2 linked regions of the Nordella sp. HKS 07 genome follow. The protein of the gene in region 2 interacts with the protein of the main gene of each other region in a pairwise test. Links are inferred from orthologs where the notes say so. Each region holds a gene or a part of one and is shown on either strand. Other genes may lie near its edges.

Region 1 (3,229 bases), 3.0 Mb from region 2 along the record:
GCGTTCGGCGATGACAAGGGCGAAGAGTGCGAAGAGGTAAAGGATCGAGAAGCCGAACAGCCGGCGGCAGGCGCGGCGCGCGGGATCGCCCTCGCGCAACCGGTAGACGTCGATCGCATGCCAGATGAACGCAAGGCCGAGGATCGCCGTCACCGCCGTATAGAGCAGGCCGGTGGTGCCGAGGAGCGCGGGCAGAAAGGTGATCGGCACGAGGATGAGGCTGTAGAGCAGTATCTGCTTGCGCGTCTCAGCTGCGCCCGCGACATTCGGCATCATCGGCACGCCGGCGCGCGCATAGTCACCCTCGCGGAATAGCGCCAGCGCCCAGAAGTGCGGCGGCGTCCACATGAAGATGATGAGGAACAACGCGATCGAGGCGAGCGACACCGAGCCCGTGGCGGCGGCCCAGCCGATCATCGGCGGGAAAGCGCCGGCAGCCCCGCCAATGACGATATTCTGCGGCGTCGAGCGCTTGAGCCACATCGTATAGATGACGGCATAGAAGAAGATGGTGAAAGCGAGGAGTGCGGCCGCGACAATGTTCACGAGTAGCCCGAGAACGAGAACCGAGCCAATCGCCAAAGCGAGTCCGAAACCCAACGCCTCGCCCGGCAGGATGGCGCCCCGCGGCACCGGGCGGTTGGCGGTGCGCGCCATGAGCGCGTCGATATCGGCGTCATACCACATATTGAGGGCGCCCGAGGCGCCGGCGCCGACTGCGATGGCGAGCAATGCCACAAGCGCCAGCCAGGGATGGATGTCGCCAGGCGCGGCGACAAGTCCCGCCAAAGCGGTGAAGATGACGAGCGACATCACGCGCGGCTTGAGCAAGGCCCAATAGTCGCGGACCGTGCCCTGGCCGCCGAGAGTGGCGGCGCTCTTGTCGGAGATGTCGGCGTGAATATCGCTCATTCCTGACCTTCAATCAGCCGAGGCCGCTCGGGAGCGGCCTCGACTTGACGTCGTTACCGGATGACCGGAAGGGTGCTGAACTGATGGAAGGGCGGCGGCGACGACAGGGTCCATTCGAGCGTCGTGGCGCCCTCACCCCACGGATTGTCCGCAGCCTTTTGCTTCTTCGCATAGGCCTGGAACACGCCATAGAGGAAGATCAGCACGGAGAAGGCCGAGATATAGGAGCCGATCGAAGACACCCAGTTCCAGCCGGCATAGACTTCCGGATAGTCGATGTAGCGACGGGGCATGCCAGCGAGACCGAGGAAGTGCTGCGGGAAGAAGATCAGGTTCACGCCGATGAACTGGATCCAGAAATGCGCCTTGCCGATGCTCTCGGAGTACATGTAGCCGGTCATCTTCGGGAACCAGTAGTACCACGCACCGAAGATGGCGAAGACCGCACCGAGGGAGAGCACATAGTGGAAGTGCGCCACGACATAGTAAGTGTCGTGCAGCGAGCGGTCGGCACCGGCATTGGCGAGAACCACCCCGGTGACGCCGCCAACGGTAAACAGGAAGATGAAGCCGATCGCCCACAGCATGGGGGTGCGGAACTCGATCGAGCCGCCCCACATGGTGGCGATCCACGAGAAGATCTTAACGCCGGTCGGCACCGCGATGATCATCGTGGCGGCGACGAAATAGGCCTGCGTGTCGGCGTCCATGCCGACCGTGTACATATGGTGGGCCCACACGACGAAGCCGACGACGCCGATCGCGACCATGGCATAGGCCATGCCGAGATAGCCAAAGACAGGCTTGCGCGAGAAGGTCGAGACGATCTGACTGACGATGCCGAAGCCCGGAAGAATGAGGATGTACACTTCCGGATGGCCGAAGAACCAGAACAGATGCTGGAACAGCACCGGGTCGCCGCCCTTGGACGGCACGAAAAAGGAGGTGCCGAAATTACGGTCGGTGAGCAGCATGGTGATGGCGCCGGCCAGAACCGGCAGCGCCAGCAGAAGCAGGAACACCGTCACCAGGATCGACCAGACGAAGAGCGGCATCTTGTGCAGCGTCATGCCGGGCGCGCGCATGTTGAAGATCGTGGTGATGAAGTTGATGGCGCCAAGAATGGAGGACGCGCCGGCGATATGGAGCGCCAGAATGGCGAAATCCATCGCCGGTCCCGGCTGACCAGTCGTCGAGAGCGGCGGGTAGATCGTCCAGCCGCCGCCGACGCCATGGGCGCCCGCCGGGCCTTCGACGAACATCGAGATGAGCAGGAGCGCCAGTGCCGGCGGCAGGAGCCAGAAGGACACGTTGTTCATGCGCGGGAAGGCCATGTCCGGCGCGCCGATCATCAACGGCACGAACCAGTTGCCATAGCCACCGATCATCGCCGGCATGACCATGAAGAAGATCATGAGCAGGCCGTGCGCGGTGACGAACACATTGAACATGTGCTTGCCGGCGTCGATCGAGGCATCGGCCTCGCCGCCATAGACCATGGCCGCCAAGCCGTGGAAGATCTGGATCCCGGGCTGCTGGAGCTCGATGCGCATCAGGATCGAAAGGATACCGCCGATCACGCCGGCGAAGATCGCGAACCACAGATACATCGTGCCGATGTCCTTGTGGTTCGTCGAATAGACATAACGGCGCCATCCAGTGGGATGGCCGTGATCATCATGAGCGGTTGCGGCATGTGCCATGTTCGTAAACCTTCAATGTACTGGCCTCGGCGGCCGTCCCCTTATTTCTGAGCCAGCCGGCCCTTGGCCTTGAGCAGCGCGAACAGATAACTACGCGCCTCGTCAGCTCCGGCCGTCTTGATCTTCTCGGCCCAGGCGTCGAAATCGGCCTGCGACACGACATGGACCTCGATCGGCATGAAGGCATGATCCTTGCCGCACAGCTCCGAACACTGTCCGTAGTAGACGCCTTCCTTGGTCGCCTTGAACCAGTCCTCGTTGAGACGGCCCGGAATGGCGTCGATCTTCATACCGAAGGCAGGGATGGTCCAGGCATGGATGATGCCTTCCGGATCCGACGTCACATGCAGGCGGACAGTCTTGTTGACCGGCACGACGACCGGAACGTCGGTGGAGAGCAGCCAGGTATCGGTCGGCTCGAGCTTGTCCTTGGCCTTGAGATAGGCGGTGAAGGACACCTTCGCCGAGCCGTCCTCATTGGTGCCGAGGTCGGGATACTCATAGGTCCAGTTCCACGACGGGTTGCCGATGACCTTGATGGTCATGTCGCCCTGGGGCATGTCGCGCTGGAGATAAAGAAGGCGGAAGGACGGGATGGCGATGACCACGAGAAT
Region 2 (3,150 bases):
TGCTGGTCGAGCTCAGGAACTTCATCGGCGGCGCAGACACCCTGTTCGCCAATCATGTGCCACGTCTCCTCGTGTCGCCCGAACTGCTGAATGCGGCGGGGCTGGGCGACAACCCGGCCATGAGTCGCCTGCGCCTGCGTCTTGCGGACGGGACAGAGGTCGAACGCACTTTGTCCGGCGGCAAGCCGGAGGCGCCGCCGCGAAAGAACTATTGGCCGGTACGTGACCTCAGTCCGATTCCGATCGCCACCAATGATGACGGCTGGCCGCATGTCCTCAGCCGCTGGCGAGTGCCGGCCTATCTCTCACGACCCGACCAGGCCTATTGGCATGAGATACCGGCCGGCAGCGGGTTTCTGTACATGCAGCTGAATCGCATCAAGAACGCCTGGCCTGAGCCTCTCGCCACCTATCTGGATGGCGTGCTCGGGGAGATCAAGACGAAAGGCGTCAAGGACGTCGTGGTCGATCTGCGCTTCAATCGGAGCGGCAATTACGTGCTGGCGGCGGATTTTACCCGCAGGCTTGCCAGGACGGTGCCCGAGGACGGCCGCATCTTCATCCTCTCCGGGACCAACACTTATGCTGCCGGCATCGCCATGCTGGCTCGGCTCAAATACTTCGCGGGCGCGCGCGGGCTCCAGATCGGCGGCCCCCCGGGCGATCGCGGACAATTCTGGGCGGATGGAGGCCGCACGGTGCTGCCCAACTCGAAAATACCCGTGCGCTACGCCACTGCTTTTCATGACTGGGAGAAGGGCTGCGGCCTTTCCGATATCGGGCATTGTTTCTTGTTCAACTACGCCTATGGCGTAGCTCCCGGTTCGCTCGATCCGCAAGTAGAGGCGCCGCTAACCTTCGCAGACTACCTGGCGGCGCGCGACCCGGCGATGGAAGAAGTACAGAGGCGGATCGCTATGCCGTAAGGCGGCCCAGTCCTTCGCTGAAACGGGCTAGGGCCTTCTCGAGTTCCACTTCGCCGGTGGCGAAGGAGAGCCTGATGCAGTTGGGATCGCCGAAAGCCGAACCCGGCACGGTCGCTACGCCATGCTCATCGAGGAGCCAGTCGCAGAGCACGTCGACACTGTCCATCACGTGATTGCCGACCTTGCGGCCGAGGAAGGCGCCGACATTGGGGAAGGCATAGAACGTTGCGGGAATGGGAGCGAGCTTCAGGCCCGGAATCGCGGAAAGCGCCTTGACCACCATGTCGCGGCGCGTCTCGTAGCGTTGCCGCATCTTCTCGACATCGTCGCGCGGCGCCGACAGTGCGGAGAGCGCGGCATGCTGTACGAAGGAATTGGCCCCGGCGGTAAGGCCGCTCTGGAGCCTGGCCATGGCGACAGCGAGCGGGGCGGGGCCTGCCGAATAGCCGAGCCGCCAGCCCGTCATGGCGAAGCTCTTGGAAAAGCCGTTTACCGTGACCGTACGTTCGCGCATGCCGGGCAGGCTCGCAAAGGACGTCATCTTGCCGTCGAACAGAATGTATTCGTAGATCTCGTCCGAGAGCACCATCAGGCGGGGATGGCCTTTGACGACCTCGGCCAGAGCGTCGAGCTCGGCCCGGCTCCATACCGCGCCGGTCGGATTGCTGGGCGAATTCAGCATCAGGAGCTTCGTCTTGTCGGTCAGCGCCGCGGCGATGCGGGCGGGCGGCGCCTTGAAATTCTCCTCGACGCCGGCCTTGAGGATGACGGGCACACCGCCCGCCAGGCGCACCGTGATCTCGTAGGAGACCCAATAGGGCGACAGGAGAATCACTTCGTCGCCCGGCTCGATCAAGGCGAGCACGGCATTGGCGATCGCCTGCTTGGCGCCATTGGCGATGACAATCTCGTTGGCGGCGTAATCGACCCCGTTTTCGTCCTTGAGCTTCCTCGCCAGCGCCTGGCGCAGTTCGGGTATGCCGGCGACCGGCGAATAATGGGTGAGGCCCTTGCGCATGGCCTCGGTAGCTGCCGTCTGGATAAAAGCGGGCGTGTCGAAATCGGGCTCGCCGATTGTCAGGCTGGCGATATCCTGGCCTTTCGCCCGGAGCTCCCGGGCGCGTTGCGACATGCGCACGATGGCGCCCTCATCTGATTGGGCGGCGCGGCGGGCGAGCAGGGAGGAGACGTCGAATGGGGCCATGGTGGGCGCTCTATGCCACGGCACCGGAAAGAGGTCGAGGAGCCTCGCAAAAATGTCACAGTCTGCCCTTAGGGCCGGTTCGACTAGAGTGCCGGGCGGTCTCACGGAATCACCTCGGCGCTCTATCTCTTTGATTTTGCGCATCGGCCTGTCCGAGGACCGCACGCATGGTCGGGTCAAGCCCGACCACGAGCTTCTCGGGCCGATGCTCTAAATCGGTGTTTCTACTGAACCTCATTCCTGTACATAGAGGGCGAATACCCCTATATGCGCAGGCCTTCCCCGACATCCGGAACCGCCATGAAACTTACTGCGCCTGTGCTTGTTTGTGTGTCCGTCCTGCTCGCGGCCTGCTCCAGCAAGTCGAGCAATATCGATATCAACTCCGGCGGGCCGCGCAGCGTCCAGACGCAGTCACGCTCGGAGCCGATTTTCTACAACGGCAAGCATTACGCGCTGAACTACAGCTACAATGACGCCATGAAGGTCTTCGACATGAAAGTGTCAGGGACGACGACGCCGATGAAGCCCGACAGCCAGAAGGATGCGGTCAATATCGCTTCGTCCTCGCTCGGCTATTTCGCTTGTCCCGACGGTCAGAGAGGTCGCCTCGTCGGCGAGCCCAAATTCAACGGCGGCGTCTGGGCCCTGCAGGCGCGCTGCGGCTGAGCAAGTGCCCCGTAGTGCCGGGGATCCAGAGCTTCAGCCCAGGATGTTCCGATCGATCCAGTCACGGGTGCGGAAGTAGCGCCCAATCCACGGCACGAACCACGTATTGCCGTGATAGAGCGGGTGGGTGGGGAATTCCTCCTGATCGAAGGCGCAGATGCGGTTGACCCGACCGGCGATCTTGCGGCCGGTCTGGAAGCCCAGATAGCTGAGCATGGCGATGCCGGAGCCGTTGCAGCCGAGCGCGTAATGGAGATTGTCGAGCCTGCCCATATGCGGCATCTCGTCGAGCGTGAAGGCGACATTGCCGGTCCAGGCATGGGTGATGCGCGTACCTTTGAGCTGCGGATA

The links.
Region 1: the proteins of G5V57_RS30580 (region 2) and ctaD interact in binary tests that used the Escherichia coli proteins (3 or more experiments, as listed by UniProt). The link is inferred for Nordella sp. HKS 07 from one-to-one orthologs.

Annotation. Positions count from the first base shown.
Region 1 is NZ_CP049258.1:3,500,668-3,503,896, reverse strand. The notes cover bases 291-3,200. They hold ctaD (cytochrome c oxidase subunit I), read right to left. Parts: upstream 2,616-3,200; coding sequence 966-2,615; downstream 291-965. Other genes in these bases: coxB (cytochrome c oxidase subunit II), read right to left, coding at 2,657-3,200; G5V57_RS16445 (heme o synthase), read right to left, coding at 291-912. Outside these bases: more of G5V57_RS16445, read right to left, coding at 1-290; more of coxB, read right to left, coding at 3,201-3,229. UniProt on the Escherichia coli protein: Cytochrome bo(3) ubiquinol oxidase is the terminal enzyme in the aerobic respiratory chain of E.coli that predominates when cells are grown at high aeration.
Region 2 is NZ_CP049258.1:6,450,654-6,453,803, reverse strand. Bases 24-2,854 are described here. They hold G5V57_RS30580 (pyridoxal phosphate-dependent aminotransferase), read right to left. Parts: upstream 2,131-2,854; coding sequence 916-2,130; downstream 24-915. Other genes in these bases: G5V57_RS30570 (FAD-binding oxidoreductase), read right to left, coding at 2,833-2,854; G5V57_RS30575 (hypothetical protein), read left to right, coding at 2,431-2,799; G5V57_RS30585 (hypothetical protein), read left to right, coding at 24-926. In the rest of the region: more of G5V57_RS30585, read left to right, coding at 1-23; more of G5V57_RS30570, read right to left, coding at 2,855-3,150. UniProt on the Escherichia coli protein: Shows aminotransferase activity with methionine and histidine as substrates, and to a lesser extent also with phenylalanine.